2 regions of the Pseudomonas sp. 15C genome follow, and region 2 is predicted to be linked to the other one. Evidence: riboswitches for the same ligand, from Rfam matches in the RefSeq annotation. Region 2 holds a riboswitch; the other holds the start of a gene.
The links. Region 2 has a riboswitch for cobalamin ahead of ACYYKW_RS09785 (CbtB domain-containing protein). Riboswitches for the same ligand answer to the same signal wherever they lie in the genome.
Positions count from the first base shown of each region.

Region 1: linked by a shared signal. The riboswitch ahead of cobO (cob(I)yrinic acid a,c-diamide adenosyltransferase) and the one ahead of ACYYKW_RS09785 (CbtB domain-containing protein) in region 2 are both predicted to bind cobalamin.

Region 1 covers NZ_JBUDGD010000041.1:31,718-39,619, reverse strand. The annotation lists gene cobD (threonine-phosphate decarboxylase CobD) at 1-864, opposite strand, end outside; gene cbiB (adenosylcobinamide-phosphate synthase CbiB) at 857-1,765, opposite strand; gene bluB (5,6-dimethylbenzimidazole synthase) at 1,762-2,412, opposite strand; gene ACYYKW_RS19265 (cobyrinate a,c-diamide synthase) at 2,409-3,809, opposite strand; gene cobO (cob(I)yrinic acid a,c-diamide adenosyltransferase) at 3,806-4,417, opposite strand; cobalamin riboswitch at 4,499-4,722, opposite strand; gene ACYYKW_RS19255 (hypothetical protein) at 4,886-5,470, shown strand; gene ACYYKW_RS19250 (PQQ-dependent sugar dehydrogenase) at 5,537-6,850, shown strand; gene ACYYKW_RS19245 (C40 family peptidase) at 6,982-7,518, opposite strand; gene ACYYKW_RS19240 (C40 family peptidase) at 7,738-7,902, opposite strand, start outside.
Region 2 covers NZ_JBUDGD010000013.1:49,567-57,468, reverse strand. The annotation lists gene cobM (precorrin-4 C(11)-methyltransferase) at 1-626, opposite strand, end outside; gene ACYYKW_RS09795 (cobalamin biosynthesis protein) at 705-1,118, opposite strand; gene ACYYKW_RS09790 (CbtA family protein) at 1,115-1,816, opposite strand; gene ACYYKW_RS09785 (CbtB domain-containing protein) at 1,828-2,025, opposite strand; cobalamin riboswitch at 2,143-2,364, opposite strand; cobalamin riboswitch at 2,449-2,660, shown strand; gene cobW (cobalamin biosynthesis protein CobW) at 2,761-3,831, shown strand; gene cobN (cobaltochelatase subunit CobN) at 3,835-7,683, shown strand.

The DNA of each region.
Region 1 (7,902 bases), on a different contig from region 2:
CATGAAGTCGTGCAGCGTTTCGGCGTGCTCGGTAACCAGCCACTGAAACAGCGCGCAGCCACCCTGCGGCTTGAAGCCGTAGCGCTCGAGCAACGCCGCCAGCCGTTCGCTGGCTTCATCGCTGCGAATCCGCTGGCGCGTGTGATTTTCGGTGTCTTGCAGACACGCCTGGCCGAGCACCCGCGTCGGCCCGCTGACCGCCCACGGTCCGACCTGTTCGGCGAGCAGTTTGAGCAACTTGCGCTCAGCCAGCACGAAGCCCAGACGCACCCCGGCCAGACCGAAAAACTTGCCGAACGAGCGCAACACGATCAGGCCGATCTGGTGGCTATGGGCGGCCAGGCTCAAATGCGGCGTGTTGTCCATGAACGCTTCGTCGACCACCAGCCAGCCGCCGCGCTGGGCCAGCCGCGCGTGCCAGTCGAGCAGGCGCGCCGGGGTCAGGCTGAGGCCGGTCGGATTATTCGGGTTGACCACCACCAGTACGTCGAGGCTGTCGAGAAAGAACTCGACTTCCTGCTCCAGCACTTCGCGAACGATGTAGCCACTGCGCCGCCACGCCTCGGCATGTTCGGCATAGCACGGTGACAACACGCCGACCTTGCCGGCACGGCGCAAGCGTGGCAGCAACTGGATGGCCATCTGCGAACCGGCCACCGGCAGCACTTGCGCGGCGCCGTAGTAATCGCACGCCGCCTGCTCCAGGCCATCGTCGGTTTCCGGCAGGCGAGCCCAGGCGCGCAAGGGGATTTCCGGGATCGGAAAAGGCCACGGCGCCAGGCCGCTGGACAGATCCAGCCAGTCGGCTTCGGCAATGCCGTAATCGTGTGCAGCCTTGCGCAGTCGGCCACCGTGCTCAAGCATAGAATTCAGCCCCCACGCAAAGAATCAGCAGCCATAACCATACCCCGCGCTGGACCAATTGCCAGCCGCGGTCGATGGAATCGGCATCGGCGGGGGCGCCTTCACCAAGTTGCGGGCGCTCGTGCAATTCACCGTGGTAAATCGCCGGCCCACCCAGCTCGACGCCGAGTGCGCCAGCGCCAGCCGCCATCACCGGGCCGGCGTTGGGGCTGTCCCATTGTGGCGCCTGGGTGCGCCAGCACTTGAGCGCGAGGCGGGTTTTGCCGAGCAGCGCGTAGGTCAGCGCCACCAGCCGTGCAGGAATGTAGTTCAACACGTCGTCGATTTTCGCCGCCGCCCAGCCGAAGCGTTCGAAGCGTTCGTTGCGATAGCCCCACATCGCGTCCAGCGTGTTGCTCAAGCGATAGAGCACCACGCCCGGCGCACCGGCGACGACAAACCAGAACAGCGCAGCAAAGACCGCATCGCTGCCATTTTCCAGCACCGATTCGGTGGCGGCGCGGGCCACGGCGTTGCTGTCGAGCTCGTCGGTCTGGCGGCTGACCAGATAGCCGACGCGAGTACGCGCTTCGGCCAGATCGTCGGCGCGCAATGCCGCAGCCACTGGCGCAACATGTTCGCCGAGACTGCGCATGCCGAGGGCGCAGTACAGCGCAAGAATCTCGATGATCCAGCCGACATAGGGTGCCCAGGAAAACGCCGTGGCGAGCAGCGTCAGCGGCAGCACCGCGATCACCCACGCGGTCACACCATGGCTGCGCCAGCCGCGGCCACCGGCGTTGAAACGTTGCTCGATGCGCCCGGCAAAATTGCCGAACGCCACCAGCGGATGCCAGCGTTTCGGTTCACCGAGCAGCGCATCCAGCGCCACCGCGGCGACACTCAACAACGCCACACTCATTGACTCACTCCCCAGTAATTTTCGTACAGCAATTCGTTCAGCGGTCGCGCCTGCGCCCAGCCTTCGAGGACCAGCATCGGCGCCGGGTAGAACTCTTTGACCGGGCCCAGACACAGCACGGCCAGCGGCTTGGCACCCGGCGGCAAGTGCAGCAGATCGGCCAGCGCCTGCGGCTCGAACAGCGACACCCAGCCCATGCCCAATCCTTCGGCACGGGACGCCAGCCACAGATTCTGGATCGCGCAGGACAGCGAAGCCATGTCCATCTCCGGCAGCGTGCGCCGGCCAAAAATGTGTTTTTCGCGATCGTCCATCAGCGCCGCCACCAGTACTTCGGCGCAGTCGTTGATGCCTTCGACCTTGAGTTTCATGAACTCGTCGCTGCGCTCGCCAAGGGCCTCGGCGGTGCGCACGCGTTCTGCTTCCACCAGATGCTGAATCTGCCCGCGCAGGGCGCGGTCGCTGATGCGGATGAAACGCCAGGGCTGCATCAGGCCGACACTTGGCGCTTGATGGGCGGCTTCGAGCAAACGCCGCAACAGTTGCGGTTCAACAGTGCCGCCGCTGAAGTGACGCATGTCGCGGCGTTCGGCGATGGCTCGGTAAACCGCTTGGCGCTCGGCTTCGGAGAATGCGTTGTCGGTCATGGCCCCATCGCTGGCAAGCCAGCTCCCACAGTGGACGGTGCAATACCTGACGAAACGTAATCCCCTGTGGGAGCTGGCTTGCCAGCGATGGCGGTCTCAAGACCGGGCGCAAACAGCGCAGCGACAGCCGCAGGATTCGACGGAAAATAAAAGTGCACATAAGAAGCCGTCATCCGCCCTTCACGGTAGACCGCCTCGGCCCCTCGCCCACCGTTCGGGCTCAGCCCACGGGCAATCGGCGTCAGTTCGGTGGTCGTCAGCGAATGGTGATACGTGTGCCCGCGCAACGAGCCTTCCGGCAGATCGACCGCCTGCAACGCCAACGCCGCCAGACGCTTTTGCATCACCGCCTCGCCCCGCAACAACCCGACCAGTTCAGCGCGGGTGCCTTCGACATCGGTCAGCGAATCGAGCAGATAAAGCATGCCACCGCACTCGGCCAGCAACGGCTTGCCTGCCGCATGGTGCGCGCGGATCGCCTCGAGCATCGCAGTGTTCTGTGCCAGTGCAACGTGGTGCAGCTCAGGGTAACCGCCCGGCAGATACAGGCTGTCCGCCTCGGGCAATTGCGTGTCGCGGATCGGCGAGAAGAAGCTCAACTCGGCGCCCATCGCCCGCAACAGATCGAGGCTTGCGCCATAGGTGAAGGCGAATGCTTCATCACGGGCCACGGCGATCCGCACGCCGTGCAACAACGGCTCAGCAGCAGTCACGTCCGGCGCTGCGAATTCGACGACGGGCGGCAAGGCGACTTCGCAACTGCTGGCCAGTGCGTCGGCGGCAGCGTCGAGGCGCAGGTCCAGATCATTCAGTTCGCTGGCCTGCACCAGGCCAAGATGGCGACTCGGCAGCTCGATGCCGGTCTCGCGCGACAACGCGCCGTACCAGCGCAGGCCTTCGGTGAGGCTGCCTTCGAGCAATTGCGCATGACGCTGGGTGCCGACGCGGTTGGCCAGCACCCCGGCGAACGGCAGGTCAGGCTGATATTTCGCCAGGCCCAGCGCCAGTGCGCCGAAGGTCTGCGCCATGGCGGTGCCGTCGATCACTCCGAGCACCGGCACGCCAAAATGCCGCGCCAGGTCGGCGCTCGACGGCGTGCCGTCAAACAGGCCCATCACGCCTTCGATCAGAATCAGGTCCGCGTCGCCGGCGGCTTCCCACAACAGGCGACGGCTTTCCTGCTCGCCGACCATCCACATGTCCAGTTGATAGACCGGCGCACCGCTGGCGCGCTCGAGGATCATCGGGTCGAGAAAGTCCGGGCCGCATTTGAACACGCGGACCTTGCGCCCCTGATTGCGATGCAAACGGGCGAGCGCGGCGGTGACCGTGGTCTTGCCCTGGCCGGAAGCCGGCGCGGCAATCAGGACGGCCGGGCAGTGACGGGGCTGATTCAAAGTTCGACGCCTTTCTGCGCTTTGATCCCGGCCTGGAACGCATGCTTGAGCATGCCCATTTCCGTGACCGTATCGCCCATCTCGATCATTTCCGGCTTGGCGCCGCGCCCGGTCACCACCACATGCTGCATCGGTGGCCGCGCCTGCAAATCGCTGAGCACCTGATCGAGATCCAGATAACCGTGCTTGAGGGCGATGTTCAATTCGTCGAGCACCACCAGCCCGATCGACGGATCGCGCAGCAGTTCGCGAGAAACTTCCCACGCCGCCGTGGCAGCGGCGATATCGCGCTGACGGTCCTGGGTCTCCCAGGTGAAACCTTCGCCCATCACATGGAAGCGCACTTGCTCGGGGAAGCGGCGGAAGAACAGCTCCTCGCCCGTGCTGTTGCGGCCCTTGATGAACTGCACCACGCCGCACTGCATGCCGTGGCCCATGGCGCGGGCGAGCATGCCGAAGGCCGAGCTGCTTTTGCCTTTGCCATTGCCGGTCAGCACCAGCACCAGGCCGCACTCGTCGGGCGAATTGGCGATGCGTTCGTCGATCACGGCTTTTTTGCGCTGCATGCGCGCCAGATGGCGTTCGTCGCGCTCGGGGGAATCGGTCATGGGGGAGCTCTCCGTTGAGACGGGTAAACGGCGGGCAGGCACAAGAATAGACGGCAAAAAGCCTGGCATCGCCCACCGTGATGCCGCTGGATGGATCAGGCCGGTCTCCGGGCTCATGAGCGGCGTTGGCCAGACTGCGCGCCTTCCCGCTGTTGAGCAGTGGCATTGAACGCAGTGTTCACTCATTTACCGTTGCGGGGGCAGCGCCGGGATCGTCGTGGCTTCGCGTGAAGACCACCCTCACCGGCTTCCCTGTTTCACTCTGTCGACGCAGGTCACAGAGCACCTGAAACAAGCGGCGAAGGTTAGAGGGTTGGGGGTGGAGCGTCAATTAAAGAGGCGGCCAACGGGCGAGAAACTGCCCTCAATCAATTATCTGCCGGCAATCTTGTGCCAGACTGTGACAAGTGATATCAAAGAGCCATGCTTTTCTCGAAAAAGCACACCACAACAATAAGGACGATGACGATGCAAGGCATGATCATCAGCAACCCGCGCCTGGAATTCCTGCGCCCGGTGCTTGAACGCTGGTTTGACTGTATCGACCGCTACAACACCGTGCGCGGCGACGGCGATACGCCGTACTGGCATGATGAGAAAGCCAACCTCGGCCTGCTCTCGGCCGCCGCCTGGATGGCCGAACTGGTGACCTTGAACGACACCGTCACCCGTAAACAGAACGAAGACGGCGAGCGCAATGCCCGCGCCGATCTGTTTATCGCCGGCAGCGAAGACCGCGCCTTCATTCAGGCCACACAACGCTGGCCAAGGGCGAACAACCTCAACCTGACCCAACCCCTGGCCGATATAACCTCTGACGCCAAACGCATCAGTTACGCCAGCGATCTCAAGCTCGGCTGCCTGTTCGTCGCCCCGCAAAAGGCCCAGCACAGCGCCAGCCCCGAAGAATTGCAGGACATGGTCGACGACCTGCAAAAGGAACACACCTGCGCCGTGGCCTGGTATTTCCCCTACGCCTACCGCAAATTGCACAGCGACGCGGGCAACTATCACCCGGGCATCGCCGTGCTGTTCAAGGAAGCCCGCGGTTGAGCAGTTGAACCATCGGGCTTGCGCCCTCCTCTATGGTTAGGAATGCATTCATAGGGAAGATCAGCAATGCGCAAGCCCCACCTCGTTTTCGTCATCGCCCTCGCCGGCGGGCTCAGCGCCTGCGGCGAAACCTCCAGCCTGCAGGTCTCCGACGGCACTGGCCCGTCGCCGAAACTGCCGGAACCGAACAAGACCCTGATCCCGACGGTGAACATCGCCCCCGCGATCGGCTGGCCCGAGGGGGCAAAACCGACGGCCGCGGCCGGCACTCAGGTCGCCGCGTTCGCCGAAGGCCTCGATCATCCGCGCTGGCTGTACGTGCTGCCCAACGGTGACGTGCTGGTGGCCGAAACCAATGCGCCACCGAAACCGGATGACAGTAAAGGCATTCGTGGCTGGGTGATGAAAAAGGTCATGGGCAAGGCCGGCGCCGGCGTACCGAGCCCGAATCGCATCACCTTGCTGCGCGATGCCGACAAGGACGGTGTGGCCGAGACCCGAACGGTATTTCTACAAAACCTCAACTCGCCGTTCGGCATGACCCTGGTCGGCAACGATCTGTACGTGGCCGATACCGATCGCCTGTTGCGCTTCAACTACGAGCCCGGCGCCACCGAGATCAAGACCCAGCCGATCAAGGTCGTCGATCTGCCGGGCGGCACGCTGAACCATCACTGGACCAAGAACGTCATTGCCAGCAAGGACGGCAGCAAGCTCTACGTCACCGTCGGTTCGAACAGCAACGTCGGCGAAAACGGCCTGGATCAGGAAGAGGGTCGCGCGGCGATCTGGGAAGTCGATCGGGCGACCGGTAATCACCGGATCTTCGCCTCTGGCATCCGTAATCCCAATGGCCTGGCGTGGGAGCCCAGCAGTGGCGCGCTGTGGACGGCGGTCAACGAGCGTGACGAGATCGGCAGCGATCTGGTGCCGGACTACATCACCTCGGTCAAGGACGGCGGCTTTTATGGCTGGCCGTTCAGCTATTACGGCCAGCACGTCGACGTGCGAGTCAAGCCGCAGAACCTCGATCTGGTGGCCAAGGCCATCGTCCCGGATTACGCGGTCGGCCCGCACACCGCCTCGCTGGGCCTGACCTTCGCCGAGGGCAACACGCTACCGGCGCAATTCAAGGAAGGTGCCTTCATCGGCCAGCACGGCTCGTGGAACCGCAAACCGCACAGTGGCTATAAAGTGATTTTCGTGCCGTTCAGTGGCGGTAAACCGACTGGACAACCGGTGGATGTACTGACCGGCTTCCTCGACAAGGACGAGAACGCACTGGGCCGCCCGGTGGGCGTGGTGATCGACCCGCAAGGCGGGTTGCTGGTGGCGGATGATGTCGGCAACAAAGTGTGGCGCGTGTCTTCTGCCAAATAACTTTCACCTGACACAAACAACTGTAGGAGTGAGCCTGCTCGCGATAGCGCCTTGTCAGTCGACATCATCGGTGACTGAAAGACCGCTATCGCGAGCAGGCTCACTCCTACAGGGATTGTGTGCGATTGGATTTACGGGTTATGCGCCAACTGCCCCGGCTGCAGCACCCGCTTGGCGCTCAGATAGGCCTTCTGCCAATACGCCTTTGACAGACTGTCGAGCTTGACCGTGCCGCCCGTTGCCGGTGCATGCACAAACCGCCCTTCGCCGACATAAATGCCGGCATGGCTGACCTGCGAGCCGCCGTTGGTGGCGAAGAAAATCAGGTCGCCGGTCTGCAAGCCTTCCTTGCCGACGTTCGGTGCCTGCATGACGATCATTTCGCGGGTGGAACGTGGCAGCGAGATTCCCGCGGCATCGCGGTAGACGAAACCGATCAGGCCGCTGCAATCGAAACCCGAATCCGGCGTGTTGCCGCCCCAGCGATAAGGCGTGCCGACGAGGCCGAGCGCGCGAAAAAGCACGTCTTCAGCAACCGGTGAAAAAGCCTGGGAGGGACCGAACACAATCGGCGCGCGAACCACGGGGGCTGGCGGCGGTGTACGACTGGCGCAGGCGCTGAGCAGCGCGGCGCAGAGGATCAAGGTGAGGCGGGCCGACATCGTCATAAGCGGAACATCCTGATCAGGCTGCGGCTTTCTCTGCCGAATGGACAGAAACAAAACCGCCTGCGTCTGTACGCAGGCGGTTTGCCATCAATATGATTCAGGATTCTAGCGGCTACGCGGCAAACTTCAAGTAAGACTTTAACTTCACCTTGTAAAGTTTGTGTCTACTCTGTTTGCCGGTAGCCTGGCGTGTCGCCACGAAGCAGCGACATCAGGGAATTACTTGCGCGCGGTGACCACGGTCGGAGCGTTCGCCAGGGCGCGTTTCGCTTCGATGAAGGTCTTGCTCCAGTAGCTGTCACCCAGGCTGTCGATGCGAACACCGCCGCTGCGACGACTGCTGGAGTGGATGAACTGGTTGTCGCCCAGGTAGATCCCGGCGTG
Region 2 (7,902 bases):
TTGTCCGCAATGTCCGCAAGCGTGCCCACCACCCAATCCTGATCCGGCCACGTCGCCCGGTGAATCACCGCAATCGGACAATCCGCACCGTAATGCGGCAACAACTCCACAAGAATCTTCTCCAGATGATTGACCCCCAGGTGAATCGCCATGGTTGCACCATGTCGGGCCAGATTGCCCAGTTCTTCGCCCGCCGGCATCGCAGTCTTGTCGGCATAGCGAGTCAGAATCACGCTTTGCGACACATCCGGCAGGGTGAGTTCGGCTCCGAGCAGCGCCGCACAGGCGGCGGTGGCCGTCACGCCCGGAATGATCTCGAACGGGATACCAAGCTCACGCAGATAACGAATCTGCTCACCGATCGCGCCGTACAGGCTCGGATCACCGGAATGTACCCGTGCGACGTCATGGCCGTCGGCATGCGCGGTCTTGATCAGCTCGATGATCTGCTCAAGGTGCAGCTCGGCACTGTTGACCACGGTTTGCGCCTGGTGCCCCTCGAGCACTGCGGCGGGTACCAGTGAACCGGCATAGATGATCACCGGACAGTGGCGGATCAACCGTTGGCCTTTGACAGTGATCAATTCCGGGTCGCCGGGGCCGGCGCCGATGAAATAAACGGTCATCGTTGGATCCTTGGAGAAGAGGCGCGACAACGCTTCAGATGAAGATTGTTCATGATGGATGGCGGCGATTATCAGGATTTACGCGGCGCCGGCCAACGCCAGAGTGGCTTGAGCGTATTTTTGTCGGCTGATCAGCAGCTTTGCCGGCGCCTGCAGGAGTTGTTCGGCAAGCGCCAGCGCTGCGCTTTCCGCCACGCCGTAGCAGCCGGTGCGTTCGTAAGCGATTTGCGACTGGTGGCTGAGCATTGACTGGTAACCGGCCAATTCCTCGCTGCTGAAGTACAGCAGGGGCAAGGCCAGTTGTACGGCCAGTTCTTGCAGGCCCGGTTCGTCGCGCTTCAAATCGATGCTGGCCAGGGCCTTGATTGACTTGAGCTCGATGCGGTGCGCCTGCAAGGCCTGGTCGAGCAACGCGCGCAGCGTGCTGGTCGGACAGCCGCGTTGGCAGCCGAGGCCGACCACCAGCGTGGACGCCGCGCGGTCATCGCTCATGCGTGGTAGTGACCGTCGCTGTTGCGGCGGAACAACCAGGCGCTGATCAGGCCCAGGGCCAGCCAGAACGCCACGTTGGTCAACTGCGAAGCGATCTTGAACTGGCTTTCCAGCGCCTCGGGCGCGAGCATTGAATGCACCAGCGGCTGCGGCGCGCCGATCACATGCGGCACGGCGAGAATCGCTACACCGAGCAGCTTCATCAGCCAGTGCCGGCTGAAGGCGATCAGCGACAGGCCGACGGCGGTCGAGGCCGCAGTGCCGATCCACCACATCTGCCGCGACGCCAGATCAGCCGCAGCGGTGCCCGGCAATTCCGGCGGCAGGCCCAGCGTTGGCGCCAGCACGAACGTCGCGTAACCGGCCAGACCCCAGAGCAAGCCTTGCGCGGTGGAGCGCGGCGCTCTCAATGTATACAGGCCGGCAAGCATCAGGGCGAAACCGACCGCCACCACCAGATTGCCACCGGTGGTCGAAACCACGCGCTGCCAGCCGTTTTCCGGCTCCCAGGCTTCGCCGTCATGGCTGTGCGCCGCGGTGCCGGCCGCGTGTTCGTGGACTGCGGCGACCGGCTCGGATTTTTCATAGGTTTCCGCCTGAAGAATCAGCGGCGAGACCCAGAAGCTTTGCAGCAGCGTGAGGAGCAGGGCGGCCAGCAGGCCAGTGAAACCTGCGGTTTGCGCAATTCGCTTGATCATGTCGAGAGGTCTCAGTGGCACGGAAACGCAGCGCTGTGGCGGGTGTCGTGGGCCGCGTTGTGCACCGCTTCGATATGCGAGAAACCGGCGAAATACACCAGGCCCGCGCCGAGAATCGAGGCGAAGGCGGCGGCAATCAGGCGTTGGCTCAGGGTGGTGGTGCTGGCGATTTTATCCGTGTTGCTGCCGGTGCTGCTGATGATCGACATGGCGCTTCCCTATAGTGTAAGGGGCAGTCGAACGCATGCGGACCCTGCGTGACGGACACGCAGAGGTACGAACAGCGCCCGCCCACCGCGGGTTTGTTATGTCCAGTGACGCCGATAGCGCACTGTGTGTTGCGGGCCGGTCTCCGGGCTCGCGAGGGGTTGGCGCCTGGCCGACCTGCAAGCGTCACCTTCCCATGCCGGGTTGGCACAGTGGTTTTGACGCTTCGCTCGCTTACCGTTGCGGGGGCAGCACCGGACTGACATGGCTCTGAGTAAAGCACATGATTCACCGGTTTCCCGTTTCACCCTGTGAAGGGCACCCGTAACAAGGCGTACAGGAGAGCATGCGGGTGGGTTTGAGTCAATTTCGGGCAGTAGTGAATATCCACGAAACCAAAGCATTGACCCATCATCAACCCATGCGTAGCCTTGCGCCTTCGAGGTTCTTCGGCATCTGTCGAAGCTAAGAAGGGAACGCGGTCAAAGCCGCGGCTGCCCCCGCAACTGTGAACGGTGATGTTCGCTGCAACGCCACTGCCAGCTCGGTCCACGAGCCCGCGGGAAGGCGCAGCGAATGCCAGGCCCGGCGCCTGAACACTGTCAGCCAGGAGACCTGCCTCGTCACAGATTCTCACTTTCAACCGGGCGGGGTGATCCGGTGGCGAATACTTCCGGCGCGCCTGCGCGTGGCCGGTCCTCGTCCCGTATGCCCGCCGCTTGCCAAAGGGCATACCGATGAAAACACTGGCCAAACTCCCCGTCACCATCGTCACCGGTTTCCTCGGTTCGGGCAAAACCACCTTGCTGCGGCACATGCTCGACAATGCTCAGGGCCGGCGCATTGCGGTGATCGTCAACGAGTTTGGCGAGCTGGGCATCGACGGCGAAATCCTCAAGCAGTGCACCATCGGCTGCACCGAAGAAGAAGCCAGCGGCCGCGTTTACGAACTGGCCAACGGCTGCCTGTGCTGCACCGTGCAGGAAGAATTCTTCCCGGTGATGCGCGAACTGGTCGCGCGTCGCGGCGATCTCGATCACATCCTCATCGAAACCTCGGGCCTGGCCTTGCCCAAGCCGTTGGTGCAAGCCTTCCAGTGGCCGGAAATCCGCAGCGCCTGCACCGTTGATGCGGTGATCACTGTGGTCGACAGCCCGGCCGTGGCCGCCGGCACCTTTGCCGCGTTCCCGGATCAGGTCGATGCCCAGCGCAAGCTTGACCCGAACCTCGATCACGAGTCACCGCTGCACGAACTGTTCGCCGACCAACTGGCCAGCGCCGATCTGGTGATCCTCAATAAAGCCGACCAGACCAGTCCAGAAGATCTGGCGCGCGTGCGCGCTGAAGTCGCCGAAGAGTTGCCACCTGCGGTAAAAATCATTGAAGCGAGCAACGGCCGTCTGCCGCTGGACGTGCTGATCGGCCTCGGTGCCGGTTCCGAAGAACACATCGACAGCCGTCACAGTCACCACGACCATCACCACGACGGTGATGACGATCACGATGACCACGATCACGACGCCTTCGACTCGATCTCCATCGAACTGCCGCAAGCCGACGAAAGCCTGCTGCTCGACGCGCTGACGCAACTGGTGGTGCAACACGGCATCCTGCGCGTGAAAGGCTTCGCCGCGATTCCGAACAAGCCGATGCGCTTGCTGATTCAAGGCGTAGGTACGCGCTTCGACAAGCATTTTGACCGTCAGTGGGGCGCCGACGAAGCGCGCGTAACGCGTCTGGTGTTGATCGGCCAGGAATTGGATGCAGCGCAGCTCGAAGCGCAACTGCGCGCCGCGCTCAGCGTTTAAGTCATGCACCTGCTCAGGACCCAGCCCGGCGGTTTCGTCTCGGATGACAACATTGCCGACCTTGGCCAGACGCCCGCCGAGTTGGTGATCCTGTGCAGCGGCGATTCCAGCCTTGCGCTGCTCGCCGAAGCGGCGCAGCAGTTGCCGCAGGACTACCCGAGCCTGCGCCTGGCCAACCCGATGCAGGTGCAGAATCACGCCTCGGTCGATCTGTACGTCGATGAAGTGTTGCGCCACGCCAAGCTGATTCTGATTTCGCTGCATGGCGGCATCGCCTATTGGCGGTATGGCGTCGAGCGCCTGGTGGAATTGTCCGAGCGCGGCGTGCAAGTGATTCTGGTGCCGGGCGACGATCGCCCCGACCCGGAACTCAGCGACTTGAGCACCGTCAGCGCGGTGGACCGTGACCGTCTCTGGCAGTTCTTGCGTCAGGGTGGACTGGGCAACGCGCTGGATTTTTTCCGCTGCCTGGGCAATCGCTGGTTCGCCCGCGATTACCCGTGGGGCGAGCCGCAAACCTTGCCGCGTACAGCGATTTACCACCCGACCAAAACTACTGCTGCCCTGAGTGACTGGCAAGCTGAATGGCTGCCCGCACAACCGGTCGCGGCGCTGCTGTTTTACCGCTCGCACCTGCAAGCAGCCAACACTGGGTTCATCGATGTGTTTTGCCAGCGCATGCAAGCTGCGGGGCTCAATCCTTTGCCCATCGCCGTGGCCAGCCTGAAAGAACCCGGCTGCCTGACGGTGGTCGAGGATTGGCTGGACGAAGTCGAGGCCGGGGTGATCCTCAATACCACCGGTTTTGCCCAGTCCAGTCCCGAAGCGCCGCACCTGCGACCGTTTCGCCGCAATATCCCGGTGATCCAGGCGATCTGCGCCCAGGACAACGAGCCCGGCTGGCGCGACAGCGAGCAAGGCCTGGGCCCGCGCGATCTGGCCATGCACATAGCCTTGCCGGAACTTGACGGGCGCATCATCAGTCGGCCGATCAGCTTCAAGGATCTGGCCTGGCGCAGCGAGCGCAGCCAATCGGATGTGGTGTGCTATCGCGCGCAACCCGAGCGCATGGATTTTGTTGCTGAACTGGCGCGGCGCTGGACTGCTCTGGCGCGGGTACCGAACAGCGAAAAGCGCATCGCGCTGATTCTCGCCAACTACCCGACCCGCGACGGGCGCATCGGCAACGGTGTCGGCCTCGACACGCCAGCGGCAGCGCTGAATATCCTGCGTGCGTTGCAGGCTGAGGGCTATCCGGTTTCGGCCGATTTGCCAGGCAGCGGCAGCGAGTTGATCCAGCAATTGCTCGGCGGCGTCAGCAATGACCTCGACACGATTGACCTGCGCCCATGCCAGCAAAGCCTGGCGATGGACGCTTATATGGCGATGTTCGATGCATTGCCTGAATCCAACCGCGCCGCTGTGATCGCCCGTTGGGGCGCGCCGCACAACGACCCGATGTGCCGCGACGGACGCATGATGATCGCCGGGCTGCGTTTCGGTCTGACCTTCGTCGGCATTCAGCCAGCGCGTGGTTATCAGGTCGACCCGAGTGCGGTTTATCACGACCCGGACCTGGTCCCGCCGCACGCTTATCTGGCGTTCTATTTCTGGCTGCGCAACACCTATGGCGCGCACGGGGTGATCCATGTCGGCAAGCACGGCAACCTTGAATGGCTGCCGGGCAAAGGTGTCGGCCTCTCGGAAAACTGCTGGCCGGACGCGCTGCTCGGGCCGCTGCCGAATATCTATCCGTTCATTGTCAATGACCCGGGCGAGGGCGCCCAGGCCAAACGGCGTACGCAAGCGGTAATCATCGACCACCTGATGCCGCCGCTGACCCGCGCGGAAACCTACGGGCCGTTGCGCAATCTCGAACTGCTCGCCGACGAGTATTACGAAGCGCAGTTGCTCGACCCGCGCCGCGCCCGGGAATTGCAACGCGACATTCTGCAACTGGTGCGCGATACGCAGATCGACCGCGAGCTGCAACTCGACGCCGCGCTGGACAGTGACGCCGACGCGGCGATCTGGTTGCCGCGTCTGGATACGTATCTGTGTGATTTGAAGGAGTCGCAGATTCGCGATGGCCTGCATATCTTCGGCGAGTCGCCGAGCGGGCGTTTGCGCATCGATACCTTGCTGGCCTTGCTGCGGATTCCGCGCGGGGATGGCAAGGGCGCGCAATCAAGCCTGCTGCGCGCGGTGGCAAAAGCGTTTGAACTAGGTTTCGATCCACTGGATTGCGCTCTGGCCGAGCCGTGGGAGGGACCGCGTCCAAGCGAACTGCAAACCGTCACCGACGAAGTCTGGCGCACCGCCGGCGACACCCGCGAACGCCTCGAATTGTTCGCCACCGAGCTGATCTCCGAATCCCTGCATATCCCTTGTAGGCCTTCGCCTGCTCGCGATAGCAGTGGATCAGCCAACATCAAATCAACTGACACACCGCCATCGCGAGCAGGCTCACTCCTACAGGAATCGGGGTGGGCTGAAGTCGGGTTAATCATTGATAATTTGCGCGAAGTCATCGCACCACGCCTCGACGCCTGCGGCCCGGCAGAAATGCGCGGTCTGCTCGACGCCCTCAGTGGCCGTTTCGTCCCCGCCGGCCCGAGCGGCGCGCCCAGTCGCGGGCGCCTCGACGTGCTGCCGACCGGGCGCAATTTCTATTCGGTGGATGTGCGCAACCTGCCGACCACCACCGCGTGGCGTATCGGTTTTCAGTCAGCGACGCTGATTCTCGAACGGCATCTGCAGGATCACGGCGACCATTTGCGTCAGCTCGGCCTGTCGGTCTGGGGCACCGCAACCATGCGCACCGGCGGTGACGACATTGCCCAGGCCATGGCGCTGATGGGCGTACGGCCGGTGTGGGCCACCGGTAGTCAGCGTGTCGATGATTTCGAGATTCTGCCGCTGAGCCTGCTCGACCGCCCGCGCGTCGATGTGACGTTGCGCGTTTCGGGATTTTTCCGCGATGCGTTTGCCAACCTGATTCGCTTGTTCGACGCTGCGGTGCAAGCGGTCGCGGCGCTGGACGAGCCGGACGACCTCAATCCGCTGGCGGCCAAAGTGCGCGCCGAGCGCGAGACGCTGCGTCAGTCCGGCGTCGACGAGGACACCGCGCGGCGCCAGGCCGGCTGGCGTATCTTCGGCGCCAAACCCGGTGCTTACGGCGCTGGCGTGCAGGGCGCTGTCGACGGTCGCCTGTGGCAGAGCCGCGAAGACCTCGCCGAGGTTTATCTGAACTGGGGCGCTTACGCGTATGGCGGCGCCGACGAGGGGACCGCTGCACGCGAGCAGTTCGTCCAACGTCTGAGTCAGGTGCAGGCGGTGCTGCAGAATCAGGACAATCGCGAGCATGACTTGCTCGATTCCAACGATTACTACCAGTTCCAGGGCGGCATGCTCGCCGCCGTGGAAAGCCTGCGCGGCGAAGCGGCGGCGAGTTATCACGGCGATCATAGCCAACCTGATTTGCCGAAAATCCGCACCCTGAAAGAAGAGCTGAACCGGGTAATTCGCTCACGCGCAGCAAACCCGAAGTGGATCGACGGGGTCAAGCGTCACGGCTATAAAGGCGCGTTCGAGATGGCCGCGACGGTCGATAACCTGTTTGCCTTCGACGCGACCACGCAGTTGATCGACGATCATCAATATGCGTTGCTGGCCGACGCCTATTTGCTGGACCCGCAGACCCGGGAGTTTGTCCGCGAGCACAATCCGCATGCCTTGCGAGACATGACCGAACGCATGCTCGAAGCGCAGCAGCGCGGCATGTGGCAGGAGCCGGGGGCTTATAAGGAAGCGCTGGAGAATTTACTGCTGGATATCGAGGAAGATGGGTAGCGCCTGCAAAAGCCAACCCTCACCCCAGCCCTCTCCCGGAGGGAGAGGGGGCCGATCTGTGTTGTATTCGAAACCTATGTTCAACTCGAACTATCAGATCAATGCAATTCGTGAGATCACCTCGATCAGTCCCCTCTCCCTCCGGGAGAGGGCTAGGGTGAGGGCCTTTTACCTGACACCCCGCAACATTGAAGAACATCCGAATCAGTTCCCTCTCCC